Regions from separate parts of the Paraburkholderia sp. EB58 genome, predicted to be linked through region 2. Evidence: riboswitches for the same ligand, from Rfam matches in the RefSeq annotation. Region 2 holds a riboswitch; the other holds the start of a gene.
What was found. A riboswitch is a leader RNA that binds a small molecule or an ion and turns the genes downstream of it on or off. The one in region 2 is predicted to bind fluoride.
Positions count from the first base shown of each region.

Region 1: another riboswitch for fluoride. It lies ahead of crcB (fluoride efflux transporter CrcB); the one in region 2 lies ahead of P3T40_RS05645 (respiratory chain complex I subunit 1 family protein).

Region 1 covers NZ_JBNDMQ010000022.1:10,930-18,443, reverse strand. The annotation lists gene P3T40_RS27705 (Rrf2 family transcriptional regulator) at 1-194, opposite strand, end outside; gene P3T40_RS27700 (hypothetical protein) at 321-785, opposite strand; gene P3T40_RS27695 (DJ-1/PfpI family protein) at 1,029-1,610, shown strand; gene P3T40_RS27690 (hypothetical protein) at 1,816-2,142, shown strand; gene P3T40_RS27685 (sensor histidine kinase) at 2,129-3,775, opposite strand; fluoride riboswitch at 4,002-4,065, shown strand; gene crcB (fluoride efflux transporter CrcB) at 4,139-4,519, shown strand; gene P3T40_RS27675 (TonB-dependent receptor) at 5,175-7,514, shown strand, end outside.
Region 2 covers NZ_JBNDMQ010000003.1:110,253-117,766, reverse strand. The annotation lists gene P3T40_RS05660 (MutS-related protein) at 39-1,574, shown strand; gene P3T40_RS05655 (MutS-related protein) at 1,571-3,127, shown strand; gene P3T40_RS05650 (DUF190 domain-containing protein) at 3,240-3,608, shown strand; fluoride riboswitch at 3,659-3,730, shown strand; gene P3T40_RS05645 (respiratory chain complex I subunit 1 family protein) at 3,965-4,912, shown strand; gene P3T40_RS05640 (hydrogenase) at 4,919-5,599, shown strand; gene P3T40_RS05635 (hydrogenase 4 subunit F) at 5,602-7,077, shown strand; gene P3T40_RS05630 (NADH-quinone oxidoreductase subunit C) at 7,074-7,514, shown strand, end outside.

The sequences.
Region 1 (7,514 bases), on a different contig from region 2:
AGCGCGCCACCGCCCGCGCCGAGTTGCGACGTGGTAAGGCCTGCGTCCGCCAGCATCGTCAGGAGACGGCGGATCAGTGCGGGATTGGTATTCACGCTGCCTGCGATCATGTCCGACGAAAGCGGCACGCCTTCTTGCAGCGACAACAACGCCAGAACATGAACCGCAAAGGCAAACCGGCTACTCGTATTCAAAACGCACCTGCCCGGCGACAACAATGTGTAACCATAGTAATTACATTTAATCGCGCTGTCAAACCTGCGTCATTGCACGCGGTTTGACGCACCCCAGTTGCACAGCTGCCGCACGAACCCTCGGCGTCATTTGTCCATCTGCTTTTGTGCGTCGCTGCTGTCGCTATCGCTCTGGCTCGACGCAGCGGATGCGGACGAAGCCGCCGTCGTATCCGACCATTGCTGCAGCTTGCGCCCCGCTGTTTGCAGGCCGGCGCCGGTCAGCGACGCCGCCTTGTCGAGCTCCGCGCTGGTCGCGCTGGCAGCGCTCTGCAGATTGGCTTGCGCGCCCGATGCGAGCGCAGACGGATCGACGGTGATGGTCGGCGTAGAAGACGCCGATTCGATGTTCTGCTTCGCTGTGTCGACCTGCTGGCCGACGTAGCTCGCAGCCTGGTTGAGCGACTGCCCCGCTTGTTGCGCGGCATCATCCATCTTGCCGGCAAGCTGGCCTGCCGAGGCGTCATTTTTCTGGCACGCGGCCAGCGCGCCAAGCAGGATCCCGGCGAAGACAAGGCGGCGGACGAGAGGACGGTGGTTGAATGAAGTCATTATGGAATCTGAGCCGCGGCAAGCGGCTTCCGCATACGTAAACAAGGCCATGATACGCCCTGGCGCTGCCCAGCCTGCACTTCAGGCACGCAGACACCTCGGCAGGCGACACCGCATGCAGCGCAAACGCGCGCAGATACAGACGCCGGCGCTTGACGAGTCGTTCGTCGCTCTACTGTCAAACGCGTTGGAGTAGACTCGCTGAACGTTCGACGTGTTCCGCAGTTCAACAGGAGGCATACGATGGCAGCAAAGAAGATTCTGTTCCTGACCGGCGATTTCGCCGAGGATTACGAAACAATGGTGCCCTTTCAGGCACTGCAGGCCGTCGGCCATGTGGTCGACGCGGTGTGCCCCGGCAAGTCAGCCGGCGAGCGCATCAAGACGGCCATTCACGATTTCGAAGGTGACCAGACCTACACGGAAAAGCCCGGCCACCAGTTCACCCTGAACGCGACCTTCGACGACGTCGACCCCGGCCAATACGACGCGCTGGCGATTGCCGGCGGCCGCGCGCCCGAATATCTGCGCCTGAACCAGAAGGTGATCGATATCGTGCGCCAGTTCGCGGAACAGCGTAAGCCGATCGCCGCAATCTGCCATGCGGCCCAACTGCTGGCCGCTGCCGACGTGATCCGCGGCAAGCGAATTTCCGCGTATCCTGCCTGCGCGCCGGAAGTGAAGCTCGCGGGCGGCGAGTATGCCGACATTCCGGTGGACGCGGCCATTACCGATGCCAACTTCGTCACCGCGCCCGCCTGGCCGGCGCATCCTGAATGGCTGCGGCAATTCCTCGTGGTGCTCGGCACGCGTATCGAGCTCTGAGCTTGCCTCACACGTCGGGTCGCCGCGCAGGCGCCCGACGCATCGTCTTTCTTCCAGCATCCACGCACCAGAAAACGCGTCAACGCAGGCGCGTTTGCGCGCATTTTCCTGTCCCATCTCATGCCCTACTGCATTTGAGACTAGTCCGATAGTTCTTAGAGAACGGCTTTCCTATAGTCGACGGTTGACTTTGGAGCACCTTTCGATGGAACTGACAGACTGGATCGTCATTCTCGCGATCACACTCATGGCGATCGCTTTCTTTTGCAGCCGCGCACCGGCCCGCTGGTCACTTGAAAACCGCGCGCGCCGCTTCACCGGCACCCGCCTGCTCGTGCAGGCTGCCTTCTCACTGTGGGCTGCATTGCTGATTCTGGTACGCGGCCTGTTCGCGCTGGACGGCCTGCTTGGTATGCGGCCCGCGCCGCACACGGTTATTGTGGGTGCGGCCATCCTGGTCGCATTCGGCTGCTACTGGTCGATTCGCGCCAGCAAACTGCTGAAGCCGCGCCGGCTCTTCACCGCGTACTAAGGCCTGGCGCACCCAGCGCCAGCATCTCGGGCTCTTCGTGCGACGCACGAAGCTCCGCTTCCGGCAGCGAGAAATAGAACGTCGTGCCGACCCCTTCGGTCGACTCCGCCCAGACGCGGCCACCATGCCGCTCCACCACGCGGCGCACCAGCGCCAACCCGATCCCCTCGCCCGTTGCGACGTTGCCGTGTAAGCGCTGAAACGCGCTGAAGAGACGCGGAATGGCGATAGCCGGAACGCCGAGCCCGTTGTCTTTCACATAGAAGATGCGTAACGATTGAACGCCGGGCGGCGCCGGCGTCGTACCGATTTCGACACGCCCGTCGCGCGACGCATCGAGATAGTTGATCGCATTGCCCACCAGATTCGCGAACACCTGCTCGAGCGCAGTCGGATCGCCCCACACCGACGGCAGATCGTGGACGACCACGCGTGCCCGGCGCGCCCGGATCGACACCTGCATCGCATCGATCACACGCTGGACGATGTCGCGCACATGCACCTGCTGGCGGCGGTACTCGACGCGGCCGACGCGCGAGAGCCGCAACAGCGCGTCGATGATGTGCGACGCGCGCAGCACCGCGGTTTGCAGATAATGCAACGCCTCGCCGATATCCTCGTCGACCAGTTGCTCGATATGTTGCCGCCGTGCCGCCGTGAGCGACGACTGCCGGACCGCTGCGCGCAGGTCGTCGCAAGCATGAATCAGTTCCTTCGAGAATCCCTGCAGGTTGACGAGCGGCGCGCGCAGATCGTGCGACACGCTGTAGATGAACATCTCGTTTTCCTGGGTCTGCTGACGCAGCGTCTCGTTGATGGCCGCCAATTCATTCGCGCGGCGCGCGAGATCGGACTGGAAACGAGCCTGGATGCGCTCCGCCTCGAGCAGGCGGCGGCTCGTCTCGTGCAGCGTCTGATCGAGCCGGGCGATTTCATCGGAGCCGCGGTCGATCGGCGCGAGCGGTTCATTGCTGGCGAGCCGTACGGCGTTGTCGGAGAGCAGCGCCAGCCGCCCACGCACGCCGCGCGTAAAAAGCCACACGGCCAGCGCGACAAACAGTAGCGAACCCAGCACGGCGGCCACCACCAGAATCTGCTGCCGCTCGCGCGCAGCCTCGGCCTCGGTGGAACGTTGCGTGTCGAGGAGTCGCTCCTCGTTCTGGAATGCCGCGATCTGGGCACGGAAACGGTCGAGCACGTCGGTACTCGCCAGCTCGCTGAACCGTTCGATGACGTCGCGCCGGCGCCCGGAATGCAACAGGTCCTGCACGCGGTCCGACCATTGCCGGTACGCCTGCACGGATTGGCGGATCTGCACCGCGCGTTCCACCTGCACAGGGTTGTCGGCCACCAGATCGGCCAACTGGTCGATGCGCCGGTCGATGTCCATCCACAGCGCCACGGGCGTCGTGACGTCGGCGTCGTTGCTGAGCACTGCGCCGCGCAGACGCACCGAGTCGAGCAGCACCGGCTCCAGAATCGCCGTGGTCTGGCGCAGCACATCCTCGCTGTGGGTCGCCCAGCGCTCAGCCTGCGCGGCATCCACCTGTGCCTTGACCAGCCCCGAAAGGAGAGCGAGCTCAAACACGGCAGGAATCGCGATCAGCAACAGCCCTTTGGTTGTCAGTCTCATGCGTACGCGAAGGAGTTCAGGAGCCCGGCAGGCCGCGCAGGGGACAGTACATTATGTCGGCGTTTGCCCTCGATGACAAAGGCTGTCAGCGTGGCGAGCTGCCCGGCGGCATGGTATCGCTCACTCCGCGCCCGGTGCGTCGACACGCCCCATGCGTGCCGCATTGGCCGGCCCCGCACCCTCGGCGCCACCCCACCTGTCCCCGCATGCTGCGTCGATGATAAAATCGCCCGTTGGAGATGGCATTCTCCTTTAACCGCCCGTGTAGGGCTGATGATGCCTGCATGCCCGGATGATTGCGGACACAACGTATCTGCGCTCACCCCGGTTTGTCGACCTTGCGACCTGGCCAGGCGTCCTTCCATGTATTTATCTATTCTTGCAGTGGGTATTGGCGGTGCATTGGGTTCACTGTTCCGCTGGTTTCTCGGTATCCGTCTGAACGGGGTGTTCCCCGCCCTGCCGCTTGGCACCCTTGCCGCCAACATAATCGCTGGTTACGTGATCGGGGTCGCCGTGGCGTTTTTTGCCCGCTTGCCGGAGCTCGCGCCTGAATGGCGACTGTTCGTCATTACCGGTCTGATGGGTGGCCTGTCCACGTTTTCCACCTTCTCTGCCGAAGTCGTGCAGCGCTTGCAGGAAGGCCGTCTCGGCTGGGCCGCAGGTGAAATTGCCATCCACGTATCGACTTCGCTGATCATGACGGTGCTTGGAATTGCAACCGTATCGCTCGTGTCGCGCTAATCCATAGGAAGCTATTTCTTACGTTTCGTTAGGATCTGGGCTTCCTGGCGGCTGGGCACTTAACCGCGCCCGCACCCTTTTGAGAGTCGACCGGCTCCAACTTCACCGCAAGTCGCGCAACCTTCCCGTCCCGCTCCAAGCCGCGGAAATAGTAATAATTTCCTTCGCGCTTTACCCGTTGTGCTAACGACTTGTTGCACCCGCAATTCGACATGATTGAGTAACGAATCATGGTGTCGGGTTATTCCATTCGTCTAAAAAAATTTAATCCTGTCAAATTTTTTTGAATACGGCATTGTGCGGTCATCGTTTCTTAAGACTCGGATGGCAAGCGTCTTGCAAGATCTTGTCAGCAAGTAAAGGCGACGACGTGGCGCAATAAGCAACGACATGCAAATCGAAAAGTAAACGTAATTATTTTGTTAAGGATACCTAAGAATTATGAGGTCATGAGGAGCACGGATGAGTTCGACGTCGTGAATGGAACGAGGCGCAATACAGATAGTGCCCAACGGGATAAGAACCGCCGCGCAACGCAATCGGGAAAGGTGGATTGCCTGGTCTTAACGCGGGTTGTCGTAAATCGAGCTGGAGCGGTTCATAAGACTGCTCTACGCACAACAGGTGTGGCCTTACTAATAAGTATGGGGGAAAGATGAAGCAAAGAGTTTTGGCGGTTGCGATCAAGAGAATAATCTGGGCCGAACTTGCATTGTCAGCCGCGCTCGCCGTACCGGCGCTCGCACAAAGCCAGCCGGCTACAACGGGGACGACGCCCCCTGCCGAAGCCACGGGTGGCGCGGAGTCTCCCGCCCCGGCTACAGGCGCGGCCCAAAGTGGCACAGCAGGCACAACGGGCAAAGCGGCCACAACTGGCAAAACCGCCACAGCGACCACGGTCAAGCAACTGCAGACGTTCCAGGTGACTGGCTCGCTAATCCGCAGCTCGGACAAGGTCGGCTACAACCAGGTGCAGACCGTCAGCCAGAAGGACATCCAGGACAGCGGCGCGAACAGCGTCGCCGACTACCTGCGCTCTACCACCGCCAATTCGGCGAATAGCTGGAGCGAAGGACAAACCGGCAACTTTGCGCCGGGCGCTGCGGGTCTCGCGCTGCGAGGTCTGAGCGAGAAATATACGCTGGTGCTGATCGACGGACAGCGCGTCGCGCCGTTCGCGTTCTTCTCGAATAGCGTGGACAACTTCTTCGACCTGAACACGCTGCCGCTCAACGTCATCGACCGGGTCGAGATTGTGAAGACCGGTGCTGTGTCGCAATACGGCTCCGACGCTGTTGCGGGCGTGGTCAATATCATCACGAAGCACGATTATCAGGGCCTGCAGCTCGACGGCAGTTACGGCAGTTCGGTCAGCAACGGTGCGGGTAACGGCACAACCAAGTTCAGCGTGCTCGGCGGTTTCGGCGATCTGAACTCCGACCGCTTCAACATCACGGCGGCGGCCAGCGTCTATCAGGACGCCGGCTCCACGCTCGCCGATCGCGATTCAACCTCAGCGCAGGATTTCACCGGCATGCCGGGCGGTCTGTCGCTGCTCGCACCGTCGTTCTGGAATACGCCTAATGGTCCGCAGGCATTGAGCAATTGTCCGTTCGGCGGCTCGGTGCACCCCGCGGCAAGCAATTTTCTCGGCGCCTTCTCGGGAGGCCCCGGCACGGTGTGCGCGTTCAACACCGCAAATAGCACTTCGATCGAGCCGCAAACACAACGCCTGAGCGCGAAGGTCCATGCGGACTTCAAGATCGACGATACGACCACCGCTTTCGCCGACCTGTGGGAAAGCCACAACGAGACCACGTACAACCTTGGCCTCGATGGCAACATCGTGGGCAGCCCGCAAACGCCGACGCTGGTATTAGGCCCGGGAGGGATATTCACTCCGTTCAATAACGTCGTCCCGGTGAGCAACCAGTTCAACACGACGGGCGCCGCGACACCGCTAACCTATGCATTCCCCAACACCGTGGCCGAAAGGACCGACGCCAACTACTGGCGCGCGTCCACCGGCGTCAAAGGATCGTTCACGCTGCCCTACGGCGACTGGGACTGGGCGACGTCGGTCAGTCATTCGCAAAGCACGGTCGACAACACGTACTCGAACCAGTTGAACGTCAACGCACTGAACAACATCTTCCAGAACGGGGTCTTCAACTTCGCCAACCCTGCCTCGACGCCGAACGGATTGAACGGGCTGTACCAGAACGCGACCAACGAGGGCATCTCGAAGCTCGATACCGTCGATGCAACACTCTCGACGCCGAACCTGTTCCATCTGCCCACGGGTGATGTGGGCCTCGGCTTTGGCGCACAGTTCCTGCATGAGAGCGAGTTCCTCAACCAGGGCAGCGAGTTCCTGACCGGCCAGGTGGTCAACCCGAATCTGGAGGCCGTCAACGGCCAGCGCAATGTGGCCGCCGTCTACTATCAGGTCGACGTGCCGATCATTCGCAACCTCACGTTCAGCCAGTCGGGACGCTACGATCACTACAGCGATTTCGGCGGCGCGTTCTCGCCGCGCTTCGCGCTGCGCTATCAGCCGGTGCAGGCGCTGACGATGTTCACGTCGTACACGCGCGGCTTCCGTGCGCCGACCTTCGTGGAGGACAGCACTTCGCAAACGTTGGGGATTCAGGATCTGCCGAACGGCACGGTCACGACGATCACGCAGGGCAATCCGAACCTGCAGCCCGAACGGACCAAGAACTACGATATCGGTTTCCAGTTGTCGCCAACCCGTACAACCGATGTCGGCCTCGACTGGTACAAAATCCATATCGACAACGTCATCGGCGAGGCGCTGAATCCAAGCCAGGTGGTCACGAACCCGGCTAACGGCCAGATCCTCTTCGAGGATTTCCCGTACGAGAACCTCGGTTCGCTGGATACGAACGGTTTCGAAGCCACCTTCCGCCAGTCGTTGCCAACGAAGCTCGGCACATTCACGTTGTCTGCGGACTGGGCTTACGTCAATGAC
Region 2 (7,514 bases):
GTCGAATGCGTGGCCGTGCACGCAGGGAGAGGGTAGGCATGGCCTTTCACAGCATCCTTTTCGAAACGCCGCAGGACGGTCCAAAACGCGATGACGCGCTGGAACCGGATTTCTTTGGCGATCTCAACCTCGATCAGATTGTCTCGGCCGTCACACTCGGCCGAAATAACTACAACCTGAAGCCGTTCTTTTATGCCGAGTTATCGCGCGAGGAAGCGATCGCATACCGCCATGAGGTCATGCAAGACCTCGACAACGCGGACGTACTCGACAGTATCGAAGCCTTCGCTCAAGGTATGCGCAAAGTGCGTGAATACCTTGCTCAAGCGGAGAAGCTCTACTATCGGCTCCAGAAAACCTGGTGGTTCATGGAAGCCGTGGCGGTCTACGGCGAAACGCTTCTGAACTTCGATCGCGCGTTGCCGGCGGCCTCGCCGCGGTCGAAAGGGCTGCGTGGATTCCAGCTCTATCTGGCCGGGTACGTCGCGTCGGAGCGCTTCCGGTTGCTGATACATGAGGCTGCCGAAATCAGGAGACGCCTCTCGGCGATCCGATATTGCGTGCGCATCAAGGGCAGCGCGGTGACGGTGCAAGACTACGACGGGGAAGCCGACTACAGCGCCGAAGTGCTGGGCATCTTCGAGCGATTCAAGCAGAGTGCTGTCAAGGACCACCGCGTTGAGCTGCGCGACTGGCTGGAAATGAACCACGTCGAGGCACATGTACTCGATTTCGTTGCGCAACTGCATCCGCAGGTGTTCACGGAGGCCGTAACGTTTTGCTCGAATCACGCCAACTATCTCGATGCCACGATCCAGACATTCGACCGTGAAGTCCAGTTCTATCTTGCCTACCGCGACTACATAGGCGTCTGCAAAGCGGCGGGCCTGAACTTTTGCTACCCGCGTGTCTCGTCCGGCAGTAAAGCAGTGCATGGCAATGAGACGTTCGATCTGGCGCTCGCGCACAAGCTCGTGACCGAACACCGGCAGGTCGTATGCAACGACTTTCGTCTCGATGGCGAAGAGCGTCTCATCGTCGTATCGGGTCCCAACAACGGTGGCAAGACGACCTTTGCGCGTCTGTTCGGCCAACTGCACTATCTGGCAAAGGTTGGCTGTCCTATCCCCGGTCGAAGCGCTGCACTCTTTCTCTACGACCGGCTTTTCACGCATTTCGAGCACGAAGAAAATACGAAAGACTTGCGCGGCGAGCTGCAAGACGACCTGATGCGGGTCCATCAGATCGTGGCGAACGCAAGCTCGCGCAGCGTCGTCATCATGAACGAGATATTCAGTTCAACGACGCTGACGGATGCACTTTTCCTGAGCAAGAAGATCATCGGTGAGATATTGGAACGCGGCGCATTGTGCGTTTGCGTGACTTTCATCGATGAGCTTGCGAATCTGGGTGCGCAGGCGGTGAGCATGGCGAGCGAAATCAAGCCTGGAGATCCGGCTTCCCGCACGTATCGGGTAAGGAGGAGGGCGGCCGACGGTCGCGCTTATGCGGCGTCGATTGCCGAGCACTACGGCCTGAGCTATGACCGTCTGAAGGAGCGGCTTGGGCTATGAAGGCACATCTCCTGTACAAAGACCGCGATTTGAACTTGCACCGCGAGCCTGGCTGGAACGAGGAAGCGCTGGTGCGGGACCTTGGGCTGAACACGCTATATCAGTCAATGGCCAGCGGGGACGCGTTTATTCTCGAGATCGTCAGGCGTGTCGTTGTGGTGAGCTCAGTCGAGCCGGACGAAATCGCCTGGCGCCAGGCGATCCTCAACGACTGCATCATCAACGAAGCCGTGGTGCGGCAGCTCCACGCCATCGCGCTCGAAGCGATCGAAATCGAAAAGAAGAGCTACTACAGCTTCTTTACCGCGTCGCCCAGTTCGGTGTTGCATGGTTCCCGGGAGTTGATCCAGCAATTCGTTGGCGTGCTGAAGAAACTGAGGAGTCTGGCTGACCTGCAAACAGCGAGCTTTCAGTCGGAAGGATTTGTGCGGTTTTTCTCGATGATCCAGGGCGAGTTGACGGACGACTATTTCTCGACGATCCAGCGCTGTCTCAAGGAGCTTAAGTTCAACGGAGGCGTGTTGATCAGCGCGGGCCTGGGCAGCGGTAACAAGGGAACCCAGTACATTTTGCGCAAACCCCGCGATAAGGATCCTAACTTTCTGAAGCGTCTGCTCGTGAAACGGCCGCCTTCGCTGACGTTTCGTATTGCTGATCGCGATGAGAACGGCGCCCGGGCGCTGGCGGATCTGGAGGCGCGCGGCATCAATCTCGTTGCCAACGCGCTTGCGCAATCGGTCGACCACATACTCAGCTTCTTCACGATGCTGCGTACCGAACTCGCCTTTTACATCGGTTGCATCAACTTGCATGCTGACTTGAAGCGGCGCTGCCTCCGCGTGTGCGTTCCCGTTCCACTGCCACGCAACGACAGGCAACTGGCTTGTGACGGTTTGTATGACGCGAGTCTGGCGCTGCGTATGGAGCACGCGCCAGTCGGCAATGACGTACGCGGGGACGGCATGGAGCTGCTCATCATCACTGGTGCCAATCAGGGCGGCAAGTCGACGTTCCTGTGCGCTGTCGGGTTGGCGCAGGTCATGATGCAATGCGGGATGTTCGTTGCGGCTGAGTCGTTCTCCGCGAACGTGTGCGACGGAATCTATACGCACTATAAACGCGAAGAAGATGCGTCGATGCAAAGCGGCAAGCTCGACGAGGAACTCCGGCGCATGAGTGAGATCGTTGAGCGCATCCAGGAACACTCGCTGCTATTGAGTAATGAGTCGTTCGCCGCCACCAACGAGCGCGAGGGGTCCGAGATCGCGCGACAGATCATCGCGGCATTGCTGGAAAAGCACGTAAAGATCGTGTTCGTGACGCATCTGTACACGCTGGCTCACGCACTATACGAGCGAAGAACGCAAGACATGATGTTCCTGAGAGCGCAGCGAGAGCCTGACGGCGAGCGCACCTTTAAGCTGACCGAGGCCGAGCCTCTTCAAACCAGTTATGGGGAAGACTTGTACAGGCAGATATTTTTGTCGCAGCGAGGCGGTCAAACGGACGTTGCGTCTGCCCCAGTGCCCGATTGCCTGGCGAAAGCCGGGTAGCGCGCGAGGCGGGAAACTGCGATGGCGCTATATTGCACCGCACAAAGAAACATCGCGACACCCATGAACTAGAATGAATCAAGCGGCGACCATTGCGCGGCGGAGGTGCACCATGAACGGCTATCAACTCACTTTTTATACCGAGAAGAACCGTAAGCACGGCCATCAGACGGTATGCGAGTGGCTGCTGCATGAGGTCCCCAAACTGGGCATTCGTGGCGCAACCGTCATCAATTGCGCTGAGGGCATCGGCCACGCCGGTGCGCATCATGCTGCGCATGTGCTCAAGCTCACCGATCAGCCGGTACAGATCATCCTTGCCGTCACTGAAGAAGAGGCCGAGCGGTTACTGGATCTCGTGCGCACCGAACAGGTACACGTCTTTTATATGCGCTTTCCCATTGAGTTCGGTCTGATTGGCGAGGACATCCCGCACAAGCCATCAAAGCACTTTTCCCTCTTCGGTCGCTCGACAGGATAAGTGGCAATACTGACTTTGCATGCGCCGGAGCGTCTCCTATACTCGAAACTGACTTTTGTGGAGATGGCATTCCTCCCTAACCGCCGCTAGTGGTCTTCGCGGCTAATGATGCCTACAGGGTCCCCGGGCGCTTCGGGGCCGGTAGGCATTTTTCAGCCGGCTCGCCATTTCGAGCTTCTCGGGGCATATCGTTGCCTACAAGAATGCAAAAACATGAGATGCGCAAGCGAGTCGCCGTGCAGCTATCGTTGCCGCTCCCGTTCGCACGCTTTGCCGGGTTTTCCCTTGGCGGCTCGCGCGTGCTCTGAGACGCCGCATACCCTGGTTCGGCCGCCTTCCGTTTTCACGGAGGCGGGATGAGCGCGCGCGACGTTGCACTCCAGATCGCCCAGGTGGTGACCGTCATTGCGCTGTCACCGCTTCTGCAGGGCGTCATTCTCCAGTGGGAGGAGCGCGTGCAGCGCGCACGCGGTCCGGGCATCTTCCAACCGTATCGCGACTTGTGGAAGCTTTTCCACAAGCAGCTCGTCGTACCGAACACCGCCTCCTGGATTTACTGGACTGCACCGGTCGTCGCCTTCACCTGCATGCTCACGGTACCGATCCTTATCCCGGTGCTCACCGACTTCCCCCTGCCGCTTTCCGATATGGGCGACATCCTTGGCGGCGGCCTGATCCTCACGCTGGGGTCGTTTGCGGTGGTGTTGGCGGGGCTGGACTCGGGTAGTGCCTATGGCGGCATCGGATCGAGCCGCTCGGTGATGCTCGGCATTCTCGCGGAGCCGACGCTGATCCTCGTGCTGGTCGGCATCACGCTGCTCGCAAAGGCCATGTTGCCGTTCGTCGTGAACCACCTGCTGGTGGCGCAGCCTTCCGTCTACTGGAGTCCGGCGCACCTGTTGCTCGTTTTCGCCTTTTTCGTCCTGCTCCTCGTCGAAACGGACCGCCTGCCGATTCACTCGAGTACGCATATCGAGGTGTACATGATCGAGGAGGCACGGATTCTCGAGTATTCCGGACCGCTGCTTGCGTTGCTCAAATGGGCGTCGATGATGAAGCAGTTCATTCTCTACACCATCTTTTGCAACGTGCTGACGTTGCCATGGGGGCTGTCACAGAAGGGGACTGCGCTCGGTGCACTCGGTGCCGCGGTGGGGCTTTTCCTGCGCATGCTGCTGGTCGCGCTCGTGGTTGTGCTCGTCGAAACGGCGCAATCGAGGTTGCGCTTCTTCCGGTATCAGGAGCCGCTTGCCGCTTCGTTCATGCTGGCGGTGCTTGCGATCGCCGCCAACCAGCTTCGGTGACACGAGATGCTGCTCGCCCACCTGAGTCCGCTCGCCGCGTCCCTGTTCAGCCTGCTGTCGATCGGCAGTCTCCTGCTGGCGTTCGTGATGCTGGGCTCGCGCTGGCTGAAGGACTATCTGCTCGCGTTCATGGCCGAGTCGTGGCTGATTGCAGCGCTCTCAGGCGCGGTGGGCTACTACGGCAATTATCACGAGCTGTATCTGATTGCACTGCTGACCGCATTCTTTCGCGGCCTGGTGCTGCCGTATCTCATCTGGCGAATCATCATCAGGCTCGCGGTCGAGCGGGAATTGCACGTGATCCTTCAGCCGAGTTCAAGCCTGGTTCTGGGTGCGCTGCTGGTGCTGTTCGCCTTTGTCGTGTCGAACCATCTGGGCAACGCGCTGGGTCTCGGCGGTACCGTTGTCGTGCTGGCACTCACGGTAATGCTTTCGATGAAACTCATCGGCTTTCTGATGCTGGCGGTCCGTCATGAGGCGATCAGCCAGGTGCTTGGCCTGCTGATTCTGGAGAACGGCATTTTTCTCGGTTCCCAGATACTCGTACCTGGCATGCCCATGCTGATCGAACTGGTGTTGCTGTTCGATCTCCTCGTCATCGTTGTGAGCTTTGGGGTATTGGTCCGTTACCTGGTGGCGCACGTCGGCAGTACGAGCAGCCGTGAACTCAGACGGCTGGTGGGGTAGCCATGATCGAAACGTGGAGCGTCACGATCGTTGCTGCGCCGCTTGTGGTCGCCGCGATTTGCGCTGTCAGCCGGCACGCGCGCATCGCTGAGTACGCGAATCTGGCCGCTTCGGTCGTCTGCGTGGTTGCGGCAATTTCACTGGCGTGTATCGTCAGGAATCCACATCGATTTATGCACGGCTACGTGATGGTGGATGCGCTGGCCGCCTGGACGCTGCTCTGTACCGCGCTGGTATATTGCCTCGCCTCTATCTACGCGGTGGGCTACATGCGCCTGCTCGCCGAGGAGCGGCCGCGGCTGCCGAACTTCTATGCGCTCTTTGCGCTTTTTGCGGCGACGATGGTCTGCGGGCCGATCATGAACAATATCGGCGTCTACTGGATTGCGATTGAATTGACCACGCTCGTCAGCACTTTCCTCGTGGGTTTCGAGCGCGGTCAGGCGGCGATCGAAGCGGCGTGGAAGTACATCATCGTGGTGTCCGCAGGGATCAGTCTCGCACTGCTTGGAACGGTGCTTTTCTATTGGGCCGGCAGTCTGGTCATTGGTCCCACTTACGACATGACGTGGGACGTGCTGCGCCGGGCGGCTCCCAGCATGAATCCCGCGTTGACCCAAATGGCGTTCCTGCTTGTGCTGGTGGGCTACGGCACGAAGGCCGGGCTGGCGCCGATGCACACCTGGCTGCCGGACGCGCACAGCGAAGGGCCCGCACCGGTGTCCGCGATGCTCTCCGGCGCGCTGCTGAATACGGCGATGCTGGGCGTTGCACGCTTCCTGACGATCGAAGACGCCGCCGGTACGTCATTGCTGCCGCGTACCGTGCTCGTTGCATTCGGCGCCTTTTCGCTGTTTGTCGCCGCGCTCTTTATCGTCCGTCAGCAGGGCATCAAACGATTGATGGCGTATTCCAGCGTCGAGCACATGGGCGTGCTGGCGCTTGGCTTCGGATTTGGCGGTCCGCTCGCCATTGCTGCCGTGCTGTATCACATGCTGAACCATTCACTAGGCAAGTCGCTCATGTTCTTCGGCGCTGGAAATGTGATGCGCGTGTTCGGCACCACGCAGATGGATGAAATTCGCGGCGTATGGGATCGCTTTCCGGTCAGCGGCGCGCTGTGGCTGGCCGGCGCGGTGGCGATGACTGGCGCACCGCCATTTGGCCTCTTTCTGAGTGAGTTGACCTTGATGCGCGCTGGTATGGCAAGCGCGAATGTCTGGGCCGTCATCGTTATGTTGTTGTTGCTGATCGTCATCTTCATAGGCTTTCTCAACCACTTCAGGGCCATGTATTGGGAGTCCGGACCATTGGGGCAGGCTAAGGCGGCAGAGCGGGCGATCGACGTGAACGTCTGGATGACACTGCCGATGTGGCTTGCGCTGGTACCGGTGTTAGTCCTGGGACTGTGGTGGCCGCAGGACCTGTGGCGCTTCTTCGAAACGGTGGCAGCCGATCTGGGAGGGGCCGTGCGATGAACAACTGCGTGCTCAGGAACGTTGCACCGGGCGAGCTCGGTGCGGCGGCGGACCATCTGCTTTCCGCTGGTGGGCGCCTGCAGGCCGTGTACGCCTGGTTTCCGAAGCCGGACGCGCCGCAATTACGCTATATCGCGACGCTGCCCGGCCGACGGGCGTTCGAGAGTTGGCGCGTGGAAGCTGGCACGCAGCCGGTGCCGAGTCTGGCCGGCAAGTGTCCGCTGCTCGGCTGGTATGAACGTGAGGCGATGGAGATGAGCGGCGTCGCGTTTGCCGGTCATCCGGAACCTGAGCGGCTGGTGACGGCCTTTTTCCCGTCGATGGAGCGTGGCCCGCTCGAACCAGCTGAGGCGACGCATGCAAGCGTTGCGGCTTCGCTCGCGGCGCCGACGCTGCCCCAGGTCTCCGGAAAGCACGTCCAGCTATTGCCGTTCGGT